Desulforamulus hydrothermalis Lam5 = DSM 18033: one gene and its partner. The protein of the gene in region 1 interacts with the protein of each later gene in a pairwise test. Links are inferred from orthologs where the notes say so. Each region holds a gene or a part of one and is shown on either strand. Other genes may lie near its edges.

Evidence for each region.
Region 2: the proteins of nusG (region 1) and rho interact in binary tests that used the Escherichia coli proteins (3 or more experiments, as listed by UniProt). The link is inferred for Desulforamulus hydrothermalis Lam5 = DSM 18033 from one-to-one orthologs.

Annotation. Positions count from the first base shown.
Region 1 is NZ_CAOS01000007.1:19,393-31,114, reverse strand. The notes cover bases 1,865-4,626. They hold nusG (transcription termination/antitermination protein NusG), read right to left. Parts: upstream 3,629-4,626; coding sequence 3,101-3,628; downstream 1,865-3,100. Other genes in these bases: tuf (elongation factor Tu), read right to left, coding at 4,505-4,626; rpmG (50S ribosomal protein L33), read right to left, coding at 4,138-4,287; secE (preprotein translocase subunit SecE), read right to left, coding at 3,677-4,030; rplK (50S ribosomal protein L11), read right to left, coding at 2,642-3,070; rplA (50S ribosomal protein L1), read right to left, coding at 1,900-2,589. Outside these bases: DESHY_RS04765 (ABC transporter permease), read right to left, coding at 1-281; rplL (50S ribosomal protein L7/L12), read right to left, coding at 747-1,124; rplJ (50S ribosomal protein L10), read right to left, coding at 1,177-1,713; more of tuf, read right to left, coding at 4,627-5,707; RNA polymerase sporulation sigma factor SigH, read right to left, coding at 6,567-7,211; DESHY_RS04695 (NYN domain-containing protein), read right to left, coding at 7,515-8,027; 23S rRNA (guanosine(2251)-2'-O)-methyltransferase RlmB, read right to left, coding at 8,031-8,777; DESHY_RS04685 (hypothetical protein), read right to left, coding at 8,809-8,967; thyX (FAD-dependent thymidylate synthase), read right to left, coding at 8,986-9,723; DESHY_RS04675 (Mini-ribonuclease 3), read right to left, coding at 9,843-10,274; cysS (cysteine--tRNA ligase), read right to left, coding at 10,271-11,722. UniProt on the Escherichia coli protein: Part of the processive rRNA transcription and antitermination complex (rrnTAC). The complex forms an RNA-chaperone ring around the RNA exit tunnel of RNA polymerase (RNAP).
Region 2 is NZ_CAOS01000010.1:91,236-103,193, reverse strand. The notes cover bases 5,697-8,694. They hold rho (transcription termination factor Rho), read right to left. Parts: upstream 7,881-8,694; coding sequence 6,513-7,880; downstream 5,697-6,512. Other genes in these bases: fsa (fructose-6-phosphate aldolase), read right to left, coding at 8,613-8,694; DESHY_RS07925 (DUF2062 domain-containing protein), read right to left, coding at 7,942-8,448; DESHY_RS07935 (peptidoglycan DD-metalloendopeptidase family protein), read right to left, coding at 5,697-6,441. Also shown: DESHY_RS07975 (L-threonylcarbamoyladenylate synthase), read right to left, coding at 1-398; DESHY_RS14045 (hypothetical protein), read left to right, coding at 432-698; DESHY_RS07970 (HoxN/HupN/NixA family nickel/cobalt transporter), read left to right, coding at 602-1,282; prmC (peptide chain release factor N(5)-glutamine methyltransferase), read right to left, coding at 1,352-2,218; prfA (peptide chain release factor 1), read right to left, coding at 2,335-3,402; DESHY_RS07955 (DUF1385 domain-containing protein), read right to left, coding at 3,392-4,270; rpmE (50S ribosomal protein L31), read right to left, coding at 4,378-4,578; DESHY_RS07945 (hypothetical protein), read left to right, coding at 4,928-5,164; more of DESHY_RS07935, read right to left, coding at 5,530-5,696; more of fsa, read right to left, coding at 8,695-9,263; DESHY_RS07910 (class II fructose-1,6-bisphosphate aldolase), read right to left, coding at 9,309-10,163; DESHY_RS07905 (hypothetical protein), read right to left, coding at 10,372-11,061; DESHY_RS07900 (response regulator), read right to left, coding at 11,142-11,546; DESHY_RS07895 (Yip1 family protein), read right to left, coding at 11,655-11,958. UniProt on the Escherichia coli protein: Facilitates transcription termination by a mechanism that involves Rho binding to the nascent RNA, activation of Rho's RNA-dependent ATPase activity, and release of the mRNA from the DNA template.

The DNA of each region.
Region 1 (11,722 bases):
AAAAATCCCAGTGGGCCGTACCGCCAAAGCAATATGCTTACCCATAATCCAACCACCACCGGCGGCAGGCCCATACCGGTATTCACCAGACTGATTATAAAGCCGCGGCCGGGAAAATTTCGCAGAGCCAAAAACACGCCGGCCGGGATGCCCAGAAAAAGGCTTATCAGGGTAGCAAGGCCGGAAATCTTTAATGTTAAGAAAGTAACCTGATATACTTCGGGGTCCCCGCCGAACAAGCTGATTAACGCTTCCCTGACGCCGTTGACAATAAGGTCCATAATGCGGTCAACTCCCAAATTTAATTTGCATATCGGCATAGATTTATTAGCGCTGCAATAACAACAAAACCAGGTCGCGGAAAGCAATGACCTGGCCGTAACATCTTCATCACTCTCCTTTCCACACGGGAGGCAAACCGGTTTCCCGGCTTACCCTAGCGGCCGGCAATCCGTCGCATAAAGCCTTAGGACAACCGGCTCGGAGAAACAAGATAATTTTGTTCAGGGCAAACAACGTTCCCCAACGTTATTTGCCAATTAGGGTATATTTTACAGTACATGCAAAAATACGTCAAGATTTAGGCAGACTTTTCTGACAACCCGGGCGGCCCTCCGGGACTGTCAGAACAGGCCGGTTTTTTATCTGATCAATCCGGCAGCTTGTTTGCAAACAAAGAGGGTATGCCCATAGTACTGCTTTAGGCATACCCTCCCTGTCTTTATAAACCGGTCACAATAAACTTATTACTTAATTTCAACAGTAGCGCCGGCTTCGGTGAGCTTAGCTTTGATAGCTTCAGCATCTTCCTTGGTGGTTTTTTCTTTGATGGGCTTAGGAGCACCGTCAACCAGGTCTTTAGCTTCTTTCAGGCCCAGACCGGTGATTTCGCGCACAACTTTAATAACGTTGATCTTCTTGTCGCCGGCATTAGCCAGGATAACATCAAACTCGGTTTTTTCTTCTTCAGCGGGAGCAGCAGCACCGGCTACAGGTGCAGCGGCAACGGCCACCGGAGCAGCAGCAGATACACCAAATTCTTCTTCAAAAGCTTTTACCAGTTCGGCCAGTTCCAGCACGGTAAGGCCTTTAACAATTTCTAATACTTCAGCTACTTTAGACATACTGATCTTGTACCTCCTCAAAATTTATAAATAATTTAAGCAACGGAACAAACTAAGATGCTTGACTCTCTTTTTGCTGACGCACCTGATCCAGAACATAAACCAGATTGCGCAGGTTGGCAGCCAGTACGCCGGCAAAGCCATACAGGGGAGCCTGCATGCCACCCAGTACTTTGGCCAGCAATACTTCTCTGGAAGGCAGGTCGGCCAGGGCTTTGACGCCGTTGGCATCAATCACCTTGCCTTCTAAAATACCGGCTTTGATGTCAACCCCTTGTTTCACTTCCTTAGCAAAATCCGAAAGGATTTTGGCAGGAGCCACCGGGTCTTCAATACCAAAGGCAAATACCGTAGGCCCTTCCAGGTAGGGATCTAATCCCTCAACACCGATTTCCCGGGCGGCAATACGGGCCACGGTGTTCTTAGCCACCTTCATTTCACTGCCGGCTTTGCGCAGGCGAGCCCGCAGGTCGGTGATTTTAGCCACTGAAATGCCGCGAAAATCAGCTAAAATGGTAACCTGGGATTGGGACATTTTTTCTTTAATTTCTTCCAGCATAACTGCTTTTTGAGCTTTTGTGGTCGGCAAGAGCTACACCTCCTTCCGCTGGAATAAAACAAAAGGGGGAATTCGCCAAGACAGGCAAAATTCCCCGCAATGCTTCACACTTTTGCAGTAATTCACCCGGTCTCGGCTGGCGGCTTAAGCCATTAAGTCAAGGACACCAACTGTCTACGACTGGACTTATTCAGTTGTCGCAACCGGGCAAAGTCCCTAGAGCTTGTTGGGGTTAATTTTAATCCCCGGGCCCATGGTAGAGGAAACGGTGATGCTCTTCATGTACTGACCCTTGGCGGAAGCAGGCTTAACACGCTGCAATGTATCAGCCAGGGTTTTAAAGTTTTCAGCCAGCTTTTGGGCATCAAAAGAAACCTTACCAATGGGTGCGTGAACAATACCGACTTTATCGGTACGGTAAGTAATCTTACCGCCTTTGGCATCTTTTACAGCAGGCCCTACATCAAAGGTTACAGTACCTGTTTTGGGGTTGGGCATTAAACCACGGGGGCCCAGAACACGACCCAGTTTACCAACCATCCCCATCATATCCGGGGTGGCAATGGCTACATCAAATCCCAACCAACCGCCTTGAATCTTTTCTACCAGCTCCTCGGCGCCGACAAAATCTGCACCGGCCGCTTCAGCTTCCTTGGCTTTTTCGCCTTTGGCAAAGACCAGTACGGTTTTGGTTTTACCGGTTCCGTGGGGCAGCACAACCGCACCTCTCAGTTGCTGGTCGGCGTGCCGGGGGTCAACCCCCAAGCGGAAGGCCACTTCAACAGTTTCATCAAATTTGGCGGGAGCGGTCTTTTTAACCAGCTCCATAGCTTCCAGGGGCTCGTAAAGAGTGTTTTTATCATACTGCTTCCGGGCTTCCTGAAGCTTTTTCCCTTCTTTGGGCATGTATTTCCCTCCTTTGTGGTACTAGCGGACTACATCCTCCCACCGGATGAAGCTATCCTTCTACAATTTCTACGCCCATGCTGCGGGCGGTGCCTTCAATCATGCGCATGGCAGCCTCCAGGCTGGCAGCGTTGAGATCAGGCATTTTTAATTCGGCGATTTCTTTAACTTTAGAGCGGGGCAGTTTACCCACTTTCTTCTTGTTAGGCTCGCCGGAAGCGGTCTCTATACCTAAAGCCTTCTTCAGCAGTACTGCTGCAGGAGGCGTTTTAGTAACAAAGGTAAAGGACCGGTCTTCATATACTGTAATTTCAACCGGAATAATCAAGCCGGCTTGCGCTGCAGTAACTTCATTATATTGTTTGACAAAAGCCATAATGTTTACCCCGTGTTGACCCAGGGCAGGACCTACCGGGGGCGCCGGGGTGGCTTTACCGGCCGGAATTTGCAGTTTGATTATGGCAGCTACCTTTTTGGCCATATCCAGTCCACCTCCTTACAACCTACAAGCTTAAAGCATTTTTTCAATTTGAGAAAAATCAAGCTCGATGGGAGTTTCACGTCCAAACATTGATACCATAACTTTAACTTTACCCTTTTCAGGGTAAATTTCTTCAATCACACCTGCAAAGTTTTCAAAGGGCCCGTCAATTACCTTGACATTTTCGCCAACACTGACGTCAATCCTGGTTTTCGGTTCTTCCAAGCCCATCTGCTTAATAATGGCCTTGGCTTCTTCCTGGCTTAACGGGATAGGCTTAGAACCTGTGCCGACAAAACCGGTTACTCCCGGCGTATTGCGCACCACGTACCAGGAATCATCAGTCATAATCATTTCTACCAGAACGTATCCGGGAAATACTTTTTTCTTTGAAACCTTTTTCTTGCCGTTTTTAATTTCCACTTCATCTTCCATGGGCACCAGAATACGAAAGATTTTATCTTCCATATTCATGGATTCAATTCGCTTCTCCAGGTTGGCTTTGACCTTATTCTCATAACCGGAATAAGTGTGCACAACATACCATTGTGTACTCATCAGCAAAAGGAACCCTGCCAGACGGGTTCCCCACCCCCTTGTTTACAATTAGGAAATGATGCCTTTTACGCCCAAGCTGAGAAGCGAATCTACCACCCAGATGACAACAGCCAGCACGGCAACCGAAGTCAGCACCACCGCAGTGTAAGTAACCAGCTCTTTGCGGCTGGGCCAGTGAACTTTTTTCAGCTCGTTCTGAACGCCACGCAGGTACTTGCTTACGCTGCCGATACGCTCACTAAAAGACGCTTTGGGCGCCTTGGCGGGTTCTTTTTTAGCTGCAGCCTTAGCAGCATCCTTAGGGGCCGCATCCTTTTTATTCTCGGCCCCACCGGTTTCATTGGTTGCCGCTGTTTCCTTGGCAGCGCTTGCCTTTTTGAGTGTCTTTTTTTGCACAGCCATTGAAAAACGCCACATCCTTAACTTTTTTGTTTACACCAGTAGTGCCTCGAATAAAACCCCTTACGGAATGCGGCCGATTATGGTAACGCTTGGGGTTGGCGGCTTAACTATCTGGTTTCTTTGTGAACTGTGTGGGTATGACACCACTTGCAATATTTTTTCAGTTCGATCCGGTTGGGATCGTTCTTTTTATTTTTAGTAGTGGTGTAGTTGCGCCGTTTGCATTCGGTGCAAGCCAGAGTTACGCCTACTCGCACTGTTGCCACCTCCCTAAAACGAAAAAAGACTTGGGCAGAGATGTCTAGTAATATACCTTAACAAATTTATCATATGTATTGTTGGATGTCAATACTTATCCTGTGGCAACGTACCATATTGGTATTATGTCTCTTTAATTGGTTTTATATACCAGTTTGCGGTTTATGCAAAAAAGGAGTGACCGGGGTCACTCCTTTTAGGAAAATTGTTAATCAGTTACTCGCGGATGGCGGTTACTACGCCGGCGCCTACAGTACGGCCGCCTTCACGGATAGCAAAGCGCAGGCCTTCCTCAATAGCGATGGGGGTGATCAGGTCCACCTTCATCTTGATGTTGTCGCCGGGCATGACCATTTCTACGCCTTCCGGCAGTTGTACCACACCGGTTACGTCGGTGGTACGGAAGTAGAACTGAGGACGGTAGCCGTTAAAGAAGGGGGTGTGACGGCCGCCCTCTTCTTTGGTCAGGACGTATACCTCTGCTTCGTACTTGGTGTGGGGCTTAATGCTGCCGGGTTTTGCCAGCACTTGGCCACGCTCGATTTCTTTACGGTCAACACCGCGCAGCAGGCAACCGATGTTGTCACCGGCTTGCGCAAAGTCTAACAGCTTGCGGAACATTTCTACGCCGGTTACTACGGTCTTGCGGGGCTTGTCGTTAAGACCGACGATTTCCACTTCATCCTGTACTTTTACTTGGCCGCGCTCAACACGACCGGTAGCCACAGTACCACGGCCGGTAATGGAGAACACGTCTTCTACCGGCATCAGGAAGGGCTTATCAACATCCCGCTCAGGGGTGGGAATGTAGGAGTCTACTGCATCCATCAGCTCCCAGATCTTGCCGCACCATTCGCACTCACGCTTGCCGCAGCCGCACTCCAGGGCTTTCAGGCCGGAACCGGCAATAATGGGAGTGTCGTCGCCGGGGAATTCATAGGAGTTCAGCAGTTCGCGCACTTCCATGTCCACCAGCTCAAGCAGTTCGGGATCGTCTACCATGTCAGCTTTGTTCAGGAATACCACAATGTAGGGTACGCCTACCTGACGGGACAGCAGGATGTGCTCACGGGTTTGCGGCATCGGACCGTCAGCGGCGGATACAACCAGGATGGCGCCGTCCATCTGGGCCGCACCGGTAATCATGTTTTTAACATAGTCAGCGTGACCCGGGCAGTCAACGTGAGCATAGTGACGGTTAGCGGTTTCGTATTCTACGTGGGCGGTGTTAATGGTAATACCGCGTTCACGCTCTTCGGGAGCGTTGTCAATTTCGTCGTAACGCTTAACTTGGGCGCCGCCGGTGGTAGACAGAACTACGGTAATGGCAGCGGTAAGGGTAGTTTTGCCGTGGTCAACGTGACCGATGGTACCAATGTTTACGTGGGGTTTGGTACGTTCAAATTTAGCCTTAGCCATGGGTTAACTTCTCCTCCTCCGTTTTTCGGAATTTAGCCAGAGATTTTTCATCTCTAAAGTTATTTCCAGATTTAAGCATGGTTTATACCTATTAACTGAAAATCCATAGCTAGATTCGATAAGAAAGACAAAAATCCTTCTTTTTTCTGACACTTCTTTTCTATATCAACAAAACGCAAAAGAACCTGCTCCAACCGGGCAGGTTCTTTCGGACTGGTAGCGGTGACTGGATTCGAACCAGTGACACCACGGGTATGAACCGTGTGCTCTGACCAACTGAGCTACACCGCCGTAAGTACTGGAGCTGCTAACCGGGATTGAACCGGTGACCTTATCCTTACCAAGGATACGCTCTACCTACTGAGCTATAGCAGCATTTGGTTGCGGGAGAGGGACTTGAACCCTCGACCTTCGGGTTATGAGCCCGACGAGCTACCAACTGCTCTATCCCGCGTCAGCAATGTTTATTATAACACAGGCACTCGCCATAAATCAAGAGTTTTTTGCCTGTGTAACAAATCTGGTGGAGGGAGAAGGATTCGAACCTTCGAAGGCGTTCGCCGGCAGATTTACAGTCTGCTCCCTTTGGCCACTCGGGAATCCCTCCGTGGGTGGAGCCGGCGATGGGACTCGAACCCGCAACCTGCTGATTACAAGTCAGCTGCTCTGCCAATTGAGCTACGCCGGCACCGAACATTGATTATAATAGCAGATGAAGCACTCGGTGTCAACACCTGCTGTCATGTATTGTTTGGCAAGATTAACTGTTTTTAACGAAAAAATTTTTTAACCTTAAATAAAGGTAAAAAGCATCATCGTGTAGTATTTATTTCTTATAGAACATCAGTTAACCGGTTGACTAGGCTTCACGCTTTTCCAGGTATCTTTCCAGTTTGCGTTTTACTCTCTGCAAGGCGTTGTCAATAGATTTAACATGCCTGTTAAGGTCTTCTGCAATTTCCTGGTAAGACTTTCCTTCCAGGTAAGACATGAGCACCTTCCATTCCAGTGAACTCAGGATTTCGCCCATCTTTTCCTCAATATCATCAAACTCTTCGCGGCTGATAATGAGTTCCTCCGGATCTGTTATTTTTGACCCGGAAATTACATCTAACAGGGTGCGGTCTGAATCCTCATCGTAAATTGGTTTATTTAACGAAACGTACGAATTAAGAGGGATGTGTTTTTGCCTGGTTGCTGTTTTAATGGCAGTGATAATCTGCCTGGTAATGCACAGTTCGGCAAAGGCGCGAAAAGAAGACAGCTTGTCCATGCGAAAATCGCGAATGGCTTTATAAAGGCCAATCATGCCCTCCTGAATAATATCTTCTCTGTCGGCTCCAATCAGGAAATATGAGCGGGCTTTTGCACGCACAAAGTTTTTATATTTATTAATCAAGTACTCCAGCGCTGCGTCGTCGCCCTCGCGCGCAAATTCAACGACATCCTCATCCACCATAATTTGATATCCGCCGGAAACTTCTCTTTGTGCATTTGAATTCAAAATTATCGCCCCCGCTTTCTTGTCTCTAAGAAATTTCAAACAGTTCAGAAAAGCATGACTATATTGGCAGGCACTCTAAAACTGCTGCAGAACATATCACCTCATGTCTGAAAAGAACCCTGGTAACCGGCATTCCCGGCAGGGCCAGGCTTCCTTGCCGCCTGTCATCCGTAATTCTAACCCGGGGTCTGGCCTACCCAGCCGCACATGCAGCCCCATGCGCTAACTGGTTAAGTTACATGACTAATTATAGCTTATGTTAAAAAGGCTCGTCAAGGCAAAATAGCCCCCGGCCAGGTGTACTTAATTCTTGCTGCGTCGCCATTTTTCTAATACTTGCCTGATTTCCGCGGGCAGCTTGTCCTCCAGATAGCCCTCGGTGGGGTTGGGCCGATTAAACTCTTCCTCTCTTCGCCGGTTAGCCTTTATAACCTGAACCCTGAATTCTTTGGGTGTCAAGCGGTAAGCACCCCGCCCAAAAATAATTTTTTGTTCATCCCAATCAGAAGTTACTACATAAACCGTGCCCTGTTTGCCCAGGTCCCCGACAATTTTTTCAATTAACGAGTCAGCAGTTTCGCCCTCCTGGGTATAGTATACCTCAATGCCGTGCACGGTTTCCCGGTGCTCAATGCCTCTTTTTACGAGGTGGGCATCAAAAACCACTTTAACCCGGCTGCCCTCAAAACCGGCAAAGTTGGCCAGTATATGAACGAGCTTGTCCCTGCAATGGTCTAACCCGCTGTCAATCATGCCGGCAAACTCCGGCCAGGCATGGATGATGTTATACCCGTCCACCACATAAAATTCCTGCATTGATTAGCCCAACCCTCTCTGGCGTACCACTTCATAAATCAAAAGCGCAGCTGCCACCGAGGCGTTGAGTGATCCAACCTGGCCCGCCATGGGTAACCGGACCAGCATATCACATCGCTCTTTAATCAGCCTGCCGATTCCCTTTCCTTCCCCGCCGATGACCAAAAGCAGCGGCCCCGTCAGTTTGGCCTGCCAGTATACCCGAGGGCCCGCCATATCCGCCCCCACTACCCAAAGCCCTTTTTCTTTCAACTGCCGAATAGTTTGATCCAAGTTGGTAACCCTGGCCACCGGAACATATTCCACCGCCCCCGCCGAAGCCCTGGCCACAGCTGAGGTTAAGGCCACCGACCTTCGTTGGGGTATAATGACCCCGTGGGCGCCGGCTGCATCCACCGTACGCAGTATGGCCCCCAGGTTATGGGGGTCGTTTATTTCATCCAGCAGCACAATAAACGGATCTTGCCCCCTGGCATGAGCCGCTGCCAGTATATCTTCCACTTCCACATAGCCCCTGGCAGCAGCATAAGCAATAACCCCCTGATGAGGCATGCCCTGGTTAAGTTTATCCAGGTGGGCTCGTTCAACCATTTGTACCGGAATATTTTTCTCCCTGGCCAGGTGCAGAATTTCGGCTAACGGGCCTGCCGCCGTTCCCCTGGCGGCCAGTATCTTATTAATGGGACGTCCCGCCCGGAGAGCTTCGCGGACCGGATTTCTGCCGGCAATCATTTCACTCACGTCAACCATACCTCCATACTTTTCGGTGGTTAAGCTGCGTTTACTGCAAGGTATTTTTCAGCCATAAGGTCAGCCCCAAACCGGCCAAAGCCGCCGCCATGCCGGCCAGCAGCAGATTTCTGCGCCGGGTCACCACGCCAAGGACGCCCAGCAAAAGGGCTATGCCCCAAAGCACAAGAATAATTACGGGAGTTATCATTTTATCCACACTCCGCTTTTATGTTACCCCGTACCTGCGACGCACGGCTTCCCGCTGCCCGCAACTCAGTTGGCCTTCCGGACAGGGGCCGGCCAGGCAAGGCGGCCCGGCATCGGCAAAAAGCACGGGTGCCACTTCTTTGGCCAGGTGCAGCATTTGTTCCGCCAGCCGGCGAATTTCCCATTGGGCCCGCCGGCAACAGCGAAGGTTAAAAAAGTGTCTTAATTCCCTGGCATTCATAGTTACCACAATTTTCGTTTCGGCTGCGTTGGGCAGCACAAACCGGGCATCTTCATAAGCCGATCTGCCGCCTCCCAATTTAGCTACCCACCCGTCATACCAGGTTTGAATTTGCGCCATCTGTGCCGCAAATTCTGCCACCGCCTGCGGCCCAAGCTTTTCAATGGTCTCGGGGATGATGTATTCAAAGGTGCCCCGGGCATTATGCTCCCGGGTTTCCCCTACATACCGCTGGGACTGTACACTGAAACTGGCAATGCGGTGTCTGGTTAACTGGGCCAGCAGGCTCCGGGAAACCCCTTCGATGCCAAATGTAAAAGAAACATGTTCAATAGCGCTGTAGTGTCCCATGTCCAGTAATTTTTTTACAAAAGCCTGCTGGTCAGATTGGGCCACATTGGCCGCCAGGTCATCTATTTGTGCCGGCGAGTAGCACAACCTGGCCGCCATGGCCACCAGCTTTTCCGGGTTTGGCGTGTGTTCCAGCAGGCGGACCTTTAAATTAGCTTTCCCCACTTTACGTAACTCCTAAAAATAAATTTTATCAGAGGGGCGACACCCCTTACCGGTGGTTTATGTTCCCCTTTAGCTGCGGTAGCCGTTGGCGCCGCTCAAACAGGCCCTCCCGGCCGGGTTCAGCCACGCTTGAGGGCATCTATGGCCAAGCCGATAATTTCGTCAATCCTGCCCTCATTGCCCTGTAAATACAGATAACCTATCAGCGCTTCCAGAGCGGTGGCATGGCGGTACTCCGCCACATCAGCTCCCTTAGGCGGCAGACCTGACTTGGCGTTGCGTCCCCGACGGACAACCGCCAGTTCTTGTTCGGAAAGTTTATCTTCCAGGGCAAACAACGCTCTCGCCTGGGCACCGGCCCGCACATACTTAACGGCTTCCCGGTGCAGCCGGTTCACTTTGGTAGCACCTTGAGCTATGAGAAACCGGCGGACTGCCAATTCATAAACGGCATCCCCCAGATATGCCAGTACCAGGCTGGGCAGTTGTTCAGGATTTTGTTTTGAGGCTGATTGATCCATGATATAAGTATCCCTTTGTGTCAAGGTCATCCTTGTATCTTCCATCGTACACCTTGGGGGGTGTCTTCCAGAATTACCCCCAGTTCCTTCAAACCGTCCCGTATGGTATCCGCAGTGGCCCAATCTTTTTGGCTGCGGGCCGCCTGGCGAACTTTAACAATCAGATTGATCAGACCGTCCACCAATTTGTTGTCAGTATTAACAGCGTCAATCAATAACCTGCCGCTCTGCTGATCTTCCTTAAAGACACCCAATACACCGTTAAAATCTTTAAATAAATCGTGTGCTTTTACCAGCAAATCTTTCTGCCGGTCAGTCAGCTTGCCGTCCAGCCGGCCCACAAAAATATTAATTTCTTTGGCCAGCTCAAAAAATACGGAAATAGCCAGGGCAGTGTTAAAATCGTCATCCATGGCTTTTTCAAAATCCAACCGGAGGGTTGCCAGTTTGTCTGCCAGGTCTCCGCCTTCATCGGCCATGGCGGCCTGCTGCTGCGGCAGCTCCAGAGCCTCATAAAGCAAGCGCAGGGCAGTTTTTAGGCGTTCCAGACCTTTTCCCGCCATGGCCAGCTTTTCATCATCAAAGTCCAGGGGGCTGCGATAATGGGTGGAAAGCAAATACCAGCGCACCACTTCGGGTGGAAACTTGGCCAAAATTTCCCTGACTAAAAAGAAGTTCCCCAGAGATTTGGACATTTTTTCTTGATTGACTGTAATAAAACCGTTATGCATCCAGTAACGGGCAAAAGGTTGGCCGCAAGCCGCTTCAGATTGAGCAATTTCATTTTCGTGGTGAGGAAAAATCAAATCAAACCCACCGCCGTGAATATCAAAACCGTTGCCTAAATATTTGGCCGCCATAGCCGAGCACTCAATATGCCACCCCGGGCGGCCGGCTCCCCAAGGGCTTGGCCAACTGGGTTCCCCGGGTTTGGCCGCTTTCCAGAGCGCAAAGTCCATGGGGTCTTTCTTTCTGGGATCAATTTCCACCCTGGCTCCTGCCTGCATATCCTCCAGGCTGCGGCCCGATAGTTTCCCGTAGCCGGGAAAACTCCGCACCGCAAAGTAAACATCCCCGTCTGCCACATAGGCATGCCCCTGCTGTTCCAGTTGTTTGATCAGGTCAATGATTTCCGCAATGTGTTCAGATACTTTGGGATGTTTGTCCGCCCGCATAACATTCAGTGCATCGGCATCCTTAAAAAATTCCCTGATATATCTTTGGGCCAATTCCAGCGGGTCGGTCTGTTCTTCCCAGGCTCGCTTAATAATCTTATCATCCACGTCGGTAAAGTTTTGTACATAGTTCACTTGATAACCTTTATAAATAAAGTATCTCCTAACTGTGTCAAAAAACACCAGCGGCCGGGCATTGCCAAGGTGAATAAAGTTGTATGTAGTGGGCCCGCAAACATACATGCTGACTTTCCCTTTTTCTCTGGGAATAAACTCTTGTTTGGTTTTCGTCAGGGTATTATA
Region 2 (11,958 bases), on another replicon or contig:
GCCACCGGGTGGTCGGGCATGCGCAGGGCTACCGTATCCAGGCCGCCGGTGACCTGCCGGGGAATCTCCCCGGCCCGGGGTACCACCAGGGTAAGGGGCCCGGGCCAAAAGGTTTCCATTAAAAGGGCGGCCGCCGGGGGCAGCCGGTGGCTGAGGCGGTGAGCCATGGCCCGGTCGGCCACATGCAAAATCAGCGGGTTGTCTGAGGGCCTGCCTTTGGCCCGGTAGATGCCCGCCACGGCCGCCGGGTCAAGCCCGTTGGCGCCCAGGCCGTAAACCGTTTCGGTGGGAAAGGCCACCAGGCCGCCGGCTTTAATAATTGCCGCCGCCCGGTCAATCACGGCCGGCTCCGGGCAGCGGGCATCCAATTGCCACACTTGGGTGTCTTTATGTTGCATCATTATCTCCGTCCTTATGGTGGAAATTATATCATGTTTTTCCCGGCTATGCCAAGGCGGCCCGGTATATCCGGGCGGGCGGCCGGCATACAATTTGGTGACAGTGTGTTGACTGCCGGCCAGGCCGGCAAAGGTTTGTACGGCGGCAAGTGCCGGTTGGGAATTGATGAGCAGCCGGGCATGGCTGTGCGGGAGGAATGGATGTGGATTTTTGGTTTTATTTTTTCTCTGCCCTGGGCATCGGGGCGCTGCATGCCCTGGAGCCGGGGCACGGCAAAAGCATTATGGGGGCTTATTTAATTATGTCCCGGGGCCGGCCGCGGGATGCCATACTGCTGGGCCTTACTTCGGCGGTAACACACACGCTGGTAATTGTGGTCATGGCGGTGCTGGCCCACTCGGCGGCGGCCGTGGCCCTGGCCGGCGCCCCGCTGCCCCGGGAGCGCCTGGAGCTTTGGCTGAAACTGGCGGCCGGGATAATTATTGTGCCGGTGGGGCTGCGTCTGCTGCTGCGCCGCAACTCTGCCTGCAGTTGCGGCTGCGGGACAGCCGGGCCGGCGCGCCGGTTCTCCGGCAACCTGCCGGACGTGCTGCTGCTGGGTTTTACCAACGGCCTGCTGCCCTGTCCCAGCGCCCTGGCGGTGTTGCTGCTGTCGGTCAGCAGCGGCGCCCTGGCAAGCGGCCTGCTGCTGGTGCTGGCCTTTGGGGTCGGCGGGGCGGTGGCGCTGATAGCGGTGGGGCTGGCATTTGTTAAGCTGTCGGCCCTGGCCGGCAATTTGTTTGAGCGGGGGCCCTGGCGCCTGCTGCCCCGGCTGAGCGGCCTGTTAATTGCGTTAATCGGCGCCCTCACCGCTTACCGGGCCCTAAGCCAAATTGTCACTTAGGCCCTTTCGCTCCTCAAATGCTGTTGCCGGCGCTTCGATAAGTCGCCGGCAGGGGAACATAAAACCACTTTATTTTTGCGCCCGGGTTATTTTGCGGGCGGTGACCAGGCGCCGGCGGCCGGCCAGGTCGTGTTTTACTTCGGCCTGCCAATCTTCCGGAGGCAGCATTTGGCAGGCGGCTTCTCCCTGGCCGGGGCCGATTTCCATCAGCAGCAGGCCCCCGGGCTTCAGGAAACGGTGGGCGGCGGGCACCAGCCGGCGGTAAAGATCCAGGCCGTCCAGGCCGCCGTCTAAGGCCAGGTGAGGTTCGTAATCTTTAACATCCGGCATCAGGCCGTCTATTTCGCCGCTGGGGATGTAAGGCAGGTTGGCGGCAATAACATCCAGGCGGCCCTGCAGGGACGGCGGCAGCGGTGCCAGCAGGTTGCCCTGCAGGAAGGTTATCCGGTGGTCCACCCGGTGCAGTTGGGCATTTTGGCGGGCGACGGCCAGGGCCTCGGCCGACAAGTCCACCGCCCACAGCCGCAGGCCGGGCAGCAGGCAAGCCAGGCTGACGGCTATGGCGCCGCTGCCGGTGCCCACGTCGGCGGCCAGCGGGCCGGGCTGTTGCCGCAAATGGGCCAGGGCGGTTTCTGCCAGCAGCTCGGTATCCGGCCGGGGGATCAGCACCGCCGGTGTTACGATAAAGTCCAGGCCCATAAACTCTTTGTGCCCGGTCAGGTAAGCCACCGGCTCGCCATAGGCCCGCCTGTCCAACAGGCGCCGGTATTGTTGCTGCTGCTCGGCGGTCAGCGGCTGCCGGGACTGCAGCAGCAAAGCGGTGTAATCCAAGCCGGTCACATGGGAGAGCAGCACCCGGGCATCCAGGTGGGCGGACGGAATGTTGTGCCAGGTTAAAAACTGACGGCCTGTTTGCAGGGCTTCTTTTATTAGCATGGGAATCCCTCGTTTGGTGAATATTGCAGCGGGGCCTGCCAGCCTCTTGCAGGCAGACAGACCCCGGGTTTAAAGGGCAGGCAGCCGGGCTGCCGGCCGGTTTACGGCAGCAAGGTTTATTGTTCCGCCTTCAGGCGTTCGGCCTGGTCGGTGGTGATGAGGGCTTCGATAAGTTCGTCCAATTCTCCCTGCAGAACGCTTTCTAAGCGGTGCAGGGTAAGGCCGATGCGGTGGTCGGTAACCCGGTTTTGCGGGAAGTTGTAGGTGCGGATGCGCTCGCTGCGGTCGCCGCTGCCCACCATGGATTTGCGGGCGCCGGCAATGGCCTTTTGCTGTTCTTCCTGGGCTTTGTCCAGCAGGCGGGCCCGCAATACCCGCATGGCCTTTTCTTTGTTTTTATGCTGGGACTTTTCGTCCTGGCAGGACACCACCGTGCCGGTGGGCAGGTGGGTAATGCGCACCGCCGATTGGGTGGTGTTGACGCACTGGCCCCCGGGACCGCTGGCGCAGAACAGGTCGATGCGGAGGTCGTTGGGGTTGATTTCAATATCCACTTCTTCCGCCTCGGGCAGGACGGCCACCGTGGCGGCAGAAGTGTGGATGCGGCCGCCGCTCTCGGTGGCGGGCACCCGCTGCACCCGGTGGACGCCGCTTTCAAATTTCAGGGTGCTGTAAGCCCCCTTGCCTTCAATGACAAAGGTAACTTCTTTAAAGCCCCCCAGGTCGGTTTCGTTGGCATCAATCACCTCGGTGCGCCAGCCTTTCTTTTCGGCATAGCGGCAGTACATGCGGAACAGGTCGCCGGCAAACAGGGCCGCTTCTTCGCCGCCGGTGCCGCCCCGGATCTCCATGATGACGTTTTTCTCATCGTTGGGGTCTTTGGGCAGCAGCAGTATTTTTAGCTTTTGCTCTAATTCTTCAATTTTGCTTTCTAATTCTTCTATTTCCAGTTCAACCATTTCCCGGAAATCAGGCTCCAGTTTTTCTTCCAGCATCTGCTTGTTATCCTGGAGATCCTGCCGGGCTTTTTTGTAGCGGCGGAACACATCCACCACTTCGCCCAGTTCCGAATGGCTTTTTACCAGTTGCTGCCATCTGGCCCGGTCGGCCATCACCGCCGGGTCGCTGATCTGGCTTTCCAGTTGCAGGTATTTGTCCTCCAGCGCCTGGAGTTTAGCTAACATTGATGTCACCTTCCTTACGGACTGCTTTAAAGGCTTTAATGGCTACTTCCACCTGGCTGTCATCCGGCTCCCGGGTGGTCAGCTTTTGCAGCCAGAGGCCGGGCGCAATAAAGATGCGGCAGAGACCCCGGTCCTGGTACTTGCCGGACAGTTTAAGCAGCTCATAGGCTACCCCGGCCACCACCGGCAACAGCAGGATGCGAAAGAATATCTGGCCAAATAAACCTGACGCGGTAACGCCGGAGAAAATAACCACTTTAATGAGGATAACAATAAGCAGGAAGCTGGTGCCGCAGCGGGGGTGCAGGGTGGAGAACTTTTGTACTTCCTCTACGGTCAGCCGGCCGCCCGCTTCGTAAGCATTAATTACTTTGTGTTCGGCCCCGTGATACATAAACACCCGCCGGATGTCCGGCAGCCGGGCCACCCCGGCCACATAGCCGAGAAAAATCAGCAGGCGGATGGCCCCCTCCACCAGGTTGCGGATAAAGTTATCCTGAATGGCCGCAGCGGTATAGTAAGTGAGGGCGGTAGGAATGACAATGAACAGCAGGATAGCCAGGCCCAGGGAAAAAGCAATGGTTAAAAACATTTCCCATTTACTTATTTTTTCCTCCGGTTCCTCCCCCGCCGCCTGTTCGGCCGAAAAGGCCAGGGCTTCCAGGCCCATCATCAGGGATTCAAACAGCATCACCACGCCCCGCACGAAGGGCAGTTTGAGAAAGGCAAAACGCCGGGTTAGGGAACCCACCGGTTTTTCATCAATAACAATGGTGGCGTCCGGCCGGCGCACGGCCACCGCCCGGTGATCCGGCCCCCGCATCATCACGCCTTCAATAACCGCCTGGCCCCCATATTGAAAAGACATATTACTCTCCTCCCTGCCGCCCTCCGGCGGGGGACGGCTCCGGAGAACCGCCTCCCGCCGGAAGGCCCTGATAAGGAAAAAGCAGAGCCGCCGCTCTGCTAACCAAGCTATTTCAAGCCGTATTTCTTACGGAATTTCTCGGCCCGGCCACCTACTTCAATTTGCCGCTGGGCTCCGGTGTAGAAGGGATGGCAGTTGGAGCAAATTTCCACTTTAATCTCCTTCTTGGTGGAACCGGTTTTGAAAGTGTTGCCGCACACGCACTTAACTTCTACTTCATTATAGTTAGGATGAATTTTTTCTTTCATTACACTCACCTTCTTTCTCCAGCAAATGCATACCCGATAATAGCTGCTTATAAACACACGACGATATTATAGCACAGAAAAAAACGGCAGACAAGAGCGGGTTAACTGCCTGGTATAAGAAAAAAATCATTTCCATAAAAAGGAATTTTGCGGCGGCCGGCGTATTATATAATCGGATGCCAAAAAGTGGAAATTGGCACCTTAATTCCTGCGGCAAAAGCATTTATGATGCGGGGAGGGGTCATACCCCCGCCGGGAGCAGGCAGCTCCGTTAGCTTTGGCAGGAAAGCCGACAATTCAATATGGTTGGTTCCTGGACTGAACCTGCATGTTGAGGGAGGCGATTAATATGTATGCAGTACCTTGCTCCCCTGAATCCAGCCAAGCCTTCATTAATTGGCCCTGCGGCCCGCCGCACAGGCGGCCCTGCCGGGAGCGGCAGGCGGCGCCGGGCCCCGGCAGCGGCCCGGCCGGTGGCTCGGGCCAAGCCGGAGATCCCGGCCATCCCAGGCCACCAACCAGGCAGCAGATGATGTTAGGAAAGGGGCGTGATAACCGGGGTGGTCATTTTTGCCACCCGTCTTGAAAATCACCTGTTTGGCAAGGTTTTCATGCCGGCATGACCGATTTATTTATATTTCCCCTTCTTGCTTAGATGCCTTATGTTCCCGCGCGGCACAGCCGGCGGCACTGCCGGGCCCAGGCAGCCAAGTACGGGCCCCGGGCCGTCCCGGCCATCACTTCAACACATGCAAAGACGTCCTCACCCCTGCACACATAAGGCAGCAGCCTTTGACCCCGGTTTTCGGCGCAGGCAGCGGGCTGCTTTTCCGGAGGGCAGCCCCCGGCGAGCAAATGAAACGGCAGTTAGCAAGCGGGCCGATCAGGGGCGGGCGTTACGGACAATTTCATAAGGCCATGTTTTACCCCTATCCTGCGGATAGGGGTTTTTTATACAAAAAGTTTGTCTGTAAGAAACATCAGGGGGTCCAGGGGTATCCCCTGACGCAGGATTTCCATATGCAGGTGGGGCCCGGTGGAACGGCCGGTGCTGCCCACTTCGGCAATGGGCTGGCGGCGTTCTACGGTTTGCCCCTCTTGCACCAGCAGTTTGGCACAGTGGGCATAGAGGGAGCGGATACCGCCGCCGTGATCCAAAATTACCGTCAGGCCGTAGGTGCCCCGGGGACCGGCCCAGACTACCCGGCCCCGTTCCGGAGCGGTGATGGTGGCGCCTGCCCCGGCACCGATGTCAATCCCTTCGTGGGGGCGGTCGCCCCGGATACCGAAGGAGGAGGTAATCTCGCCGGCCACCGGCCAGGCCCAGCCCCCCAGTTGTATTTTGCCGGCCTGCCCCGCCAGGGCTGTGGCCGGTTGGCCGGATACCGGTATGATCAGCCGGTCGCCCTGCCGGATTAAGTGGGGGTTGGCCAGGTGGTTGGCCTTAACCAGCTCGTCCAGGGAAATGCCGTACTGACCGGCAATGTGGGAGAGGGTTTCCCCGCCGGCCACCAGGTGGTAGCAAACCTCCCGGCCGGGAATGGTCAGGGTACGCCCTACCGCTAATATTTCGGCTTCGTTAATGTTGTTGGCAGTTGCCAGTTCAGCCACCGTAAGGCCGCACCGCCCGGCAATGCTCCACAGGGTATCGCCGGGCCGCACCCGGTATTCCATAGGCAGGCTGCCGGCCAGGGCGGCCGGCTGTTTAACTGCTGCCACCGGGCGGGCCGCCGGCAGGGTATATGCCCCGTCGGTTACCAGTTCCTCCAGGCCGGCGCCGGCCGGCCCGGGCCCCGGGGCGCCAACCGCCAGGACAATGGCCAGGGCGGCCGCCAGGAATTTTTTATTTATCTGAATGCTCATAAAAAATCACCTCGAAATAAGCAAACTGTTAATAGTTTGCCCGAGGTGACAGGAAAATATACATGGCTGTTCTACAGCCTGGCAGTTTCTGCCGCACTTTTTCTGCGGCCGGCTCGCTTCGGCAGGGCGCTTGCCGGTTCGCCCGGCTCGGCGGCTGCCGCCTGCAGCCGGTTTTTGGGCTTAAAATCGCCCAGTATTTCCTGGTTGCTTTTGCTGTTTTTTATGCGTTCCAGCAGGTTTTCCAGGGCTTCCAGGGGGCTCATGCCGGCAATGGCTTTGCGCAGGCTCCACACGTATTCCAGTTCCTCTTTGGTGAGCAGCAAGTCTTCCCGCCGGGTACCGGAACGCTGGATGTCGATGGCGGGAAACAGCCGCCGGTCCGCCAGCCGCCGGTCTAATATCAGCTCCATGTTGCCGGTGCCTTTGAATTCCTCAAAGATTACATCGTCCATGCGGCTGCCGGTTTCCACCAGGGCGGTGGCCAGGATGGTAAGGCTGCCCCCTTCTTCTACGTTGCGGGCCGCACCGAAAAACCGCTTGGGCTTGTGCAGGGCCGCCGGGTCAACGCCGCCGGACAGGGTGCGGCCGCTGGGCGGAATGATCAGGTTGTGAGCCCGGGCCAGGCGGGTGATGCTGTCCAGTAAAATCATGACGTGGCGGCCGCTTTCTACCAGCCGTTTGGCCCGCTCCAGCACCATCTCGGAAGCCTTGACATGGTTTTCCGGCGGCTCGTCAAAGGTAGAGCTGATAACCTCCGCCTTTACCGAACGTTCAATATCGGTTACTTCTTCGGGCCTTTCGTCAATTAGCAGGATGAACAGTTCAATTTCCGGGTGGTTAACGGTAACGCTGTTGGCAATTTCTTTGATCAGAATGGTTTTGCCGGCTTTGGGCGGGGCTACGATGAGACCCCGCTGCCCTTTGCCGATGGGGGCAATGAGGTCGATGACGCGGGTGGAAATCCTGTCGGGGCTGTTTTCCAGCCGGATGCGTGCTTGGGGATAAAGGGGTGTCAGGCCGGCAAAGTGCATGCGTTCGGCTGCCAGCTCCGGCCGGCCGCCGTTGACCTGTTCTACCCGCAAAAGTCCGTAATACCGCTCGTTGTCTTTGGGCTTGCGCACCTGGCCGTAAACCAGGTCGCCGGTGCGCAAATCAAACCGGCGGATTTGCGATACCGAAACATAAATGTCGTCGTTGCTGGGCACATAGGTGGACGGCCTTAAAAACCCGTAGCCGTCCGGCAATATTTCCAGCACCCCGCCGGCGAAGGAAACGCCGCTTTGCTTGGACTGCAGTTTGGATATTTCAAAAACCAGTTCTTTCTTGCGCAGCTTGTAATAGCCGGGAATTTCCAGCTCACGGGCAATGGCATACAATTCCCGCATGGTTTTGGCTTCTAAATCAGCCTGCAGGTTGACAGGCTTATCTTGCTCAGACAAGTACACTCCACCTTTAAAACGTATTGTGGTTTATCACCTATATTGCCAGGGCTGCGACCTTTTATTCGCAGCAGCGGCTTTCAGGGTTTTTTTTTATGGCCTTTTGCCGGGCTTCTAAAAACTTAACGGCGGCATAATAAACCAGCAGGCCGGCCCAGACAGCGTTGGTCACGCTGCCCACCAGGAAAGGCAAACCTAAGGCTTTAATTTGCAACAGGGCTTTGGTCAGCAGGGGAACGCCGTGGGCAATTTCTTCGCTGATGGGCGAGGGGGCCGAACCCACCAGCAGTTTGCCCACAAAAATATTCAGGGTAAAAAACAGGGGAACCACCGGTTTAAACAGACAAACCGTCAGGGTGGCGGCCACTGCATGCACCCGTACCAGTTTGGCCACCAAAAAGGAAAGGGGAATGCTGATAAAGGGAACCGGCAAAAAGTCAAAGGCAACGCCCAGGGCGATTCCCTGGGCCACCTGCCGGGGAGCCTCCGGGAGATTTAAGAGCCGGTGGTAGGAATCCAAACAGGTTTGCTTACATTTGTTGATTAATTTTCTGACAATACTGACCACCTCATAATCCTCCTAAAAGGCAGAAAAAGCCCGGCTCAGCTGTGCCACACTGCAAAGGCCCGGCTTTTCTTCTACTTGCCGTGCCGGCGGGCGCTGCCCGCCGGCACTGTTTACAGTATAGCTTAGGCAGGAGGATTGGTCAACTGTCAGCCGCCGGCCGCGCTTTAACCCTGCTTGGGCAGCTTGGCCCAATCGGCCAGAAAAGCATCAATGCCTTGCTCGGTCAACGGGTGTTTGATCATCTGCAGCAGCACTTTATAGGGCACTGTGGCGATATGGGCACCGGCTTTGGCCGACTGCAGCACATGCAGCGGGTGGCGGATGCTGGCAGAAATAATTTGGGTGGGCAGGCCGTAGTTATCAAATATCTCAACAATATCATAAATTAAGCCAATGCCGTCGTGGCCGATATCATCCAGGCGGCCCACAAAGGGGCTGACGTAGGTGGCGCCCGCCCGGGCCGCCAGCAGCGCCTGGTTGGCTGAAAAAACCAGCGTTACGTTGGTTTTGATGCCCCTGGCGGCGCAGGCCCGGGTGGCCTTTAAGCCTTCGGCGGTCATGGGTATTTTTACCACAATGTTGGGGTGGATGGCCGCCAGTTGTACCGCCTCCTGCAGCATACCGGCCGCTTCCAGGCTGATAACTTCCGCACTGACGGGGCCGTCTACCAGGGAGGTTATTTCTTTGACCACTTCAGCAAAATCCCGCCCCTCCCGGGCAATCAGGGAAGGGTTGGTGGTAACACCCGCAATAATGCCCAGTTCATTGGCCGCACGAATCTCGTTGACATTGGCGGTATCGATAAAAAGCAGCATGGTAGTCCCTCCTGATTAATGTGTGGGCCGGCCGCCCGGCCGGTTTTAGGCTTTGCCGGCGCTGCCAAAGACCCTGATTTTTTCTCTGATGACCTGGGTCGCTGCTTCCCGGGCCGGGCCTAATACTTTGCGGGGATCAATTTCTTTGGCGTTGCTGTCCAGCACCTGACGGCAGGCGGCGGTAAAGGCTTCCCGGATGTTGGTATCGATGTTTACTTTGCGCACGCCCAGGCGGATGGCTTCTTGCACCGCCTCGTCAGGCACGCCGGAGGAACCGTGCAGTACAATGGGTATTTTAACCAGGCCGGCAATTTTTTCCAGGCGGGGGAAGTCTAATTGAGGTATCCCTTTATACTGGCCGTGGGCTGTGCCGATGGCTACCGCCAGGGCATCCACGCCGGTTTTTTCCACAAAATACCGGGCTTCTTCCGGATCGGTGAAGAAAGCGTCCTTTTCGTCCACATGAATATCATCTTCGGTGCCGCCGATTTTGCCCAGCTCTGCTTCCACCGACACACCGGTGGCCCGGGCCACCTCCAGCACTTTGTTGGTAAGGGCAATGTTTTCTTCCAGGGGCAGTTTTGAACCGTCAATCATCACTGAAGTAAAGCCCACCCGGATGCACTTCATGCACTGCTCAAAGCTGGTGCCGTGGTCCAGGTGCAGGGCCACCGGCACGCTGGCCCGGCCTGCGGCCAGGCTGGCCAGGGCGTAAATATACTCGATGCCGGCATATTTTATGGCGCCCTGGCTGGCCTGCATGATCACCGGCGCCCTTTCCGCTTCCGCCGCCGCCACGATGGCCTGAACAATTTCCATGTTGTTGACGTTAAAGGCGCCAACGGCGTACTTTCCTTCTTCTGCACGTTGTAACAGTTCTTTGACAGATACCAGCGGCATAACAAAACCTCCTTAAAATTTTACTGAACCAAATTGACAACGGCCCGGACAGCGTCCGGGCCGGTATGACGGGTTACTGCGTTTATTTCTGAAAACTTCCGGCGGAAGCTGTCGGCACTTGCCCGGTGGCCCGGGCAAACAGTAACAGCAAATGGTGCCGTCCCTGACTTGCTTTACAGTATGGCCAGGGTTGCCCGGAATTATGTTGCTAGGAATGTTTATTTCGCTTGCGCCGGGTTTTTTTGGTTAGTTTGGGGGTATTGGCAAGGCTGTCGAGAAACTTGAAGCCGTGTTTGGTCAGTTCGATGGTGTCTACCTGTTGAATGACCTGCAGGTCTTCTTCGGTTTCGGCATAAACAATATTGATGCTGTCGCATTCTTTGCAGTGCAGTTCCAAGCGGTCCAGGTATACGTCCACTTCGATGTGGTTGTTGCCGCACTGGCAGTAAAGGCCCCCGTTGTCGGCAATCTCTTGCAGGCAGGCCATAACCTGGTGCATTACCGCCGGGTTGGTAAAGTAATCGTCATAACCCAGTTCTTCCATAAGGGCTTCCAGGCCGGTGTCCAGGGATTCCGCCAGCGCTTTTACTTCTTCCGCCCGCCCCAGGTAGCCCAGCTCCAGCCCGGATTCCGGGCAGGTGAGGTGAAGGGTCTGCGGGCCCCAGAGCCGCGTGCCGGAGATTTCCCGAATGTGCTTGGTTTCACAGAAAACACAGGGTATTTGCAGCCAGTAGCTGCCGGGCGATTTGCTGACAACCCCCAGCAGGAAAGCGCCGCAGGAGCAGCTAATTTGCAGTTTGCCCCGGCCGGACAGGGCAAAGCGGGAGAGGTTATGAAATTCTAATGCGCCGCACTCCGGACAGCGAATGGCTAATGTGGTGGCTGTGGTTATAAGCACCTCAATAACCTCCTCTTTGCATAAGAGTTCGCCGCCGGCAGGTAAATTCCTTTTTTGAAAATGAAATAACCGGTCGTGCTTCAGCCAATATCAGCCTGCCGCCCTTTAACGGGCAGGCGTTCGGCCAGGACTGTCCTGACCAGCAGCCGCACTTCGTCTAAGTCAAAGGGCTTGCTAAGATAATGCGTCACTTCCAGATGCCTGGTTTGCTCCATCACCTCCAGGTCGCCGTAAGCAGACATCATCACCACCGGTAAAGTCATGTCATGCCTGCGTATTTCCTGCAGGGTTTCCACCCCGTTCATGCCGGGCATTTTCATGTCCAGCAGCACCAGGTAAGGCCGGCAGGCGGCCAGCATTTGCAGGCCCTCTGCCCCGCTGCCGGCTGCTTTAACGGCCAATCCTTCCTCCGCCAGCGCTTCCAACAGCAATCGCCTGACGCCCGGCTGGTCGTCAATAATAAGCACATCAACGTTGTTACTCATTTTATTCGGCACCCCCCAGGTTCATACAGCGCAGATTTTATATTTTTTCGACGGCCCGGGGGTTATACCTGCAGAAAAAATTGGCACTGTTGCAATATTTTAATAATGCTACCAGGTGGCAGGCAGCAAGGCGGACAGGGTGCCGGCCAGTGCCACCAGGGTAACCAGGGCCAGGGCCAGCACGGCCAAAACCGGCGTGACAATCACTGCCAGGGCCCGCCCGGTGCTTATCCGGTGGGCTTCCCGCAGGCCGATGGTCAGTAAAACGGTTCCCCAAACCAGTGTAACCAGGTTGCCCAGGGTGTTGAGCAGCGCCGCCTGGGCGGGTGCCGCCAGGGCGGTCAGCACGTTAAGGGGGATTAAAAATACTTCCGGCAGGCCGGCCAGGCCGTAAATGACAAAAACGGTGCGG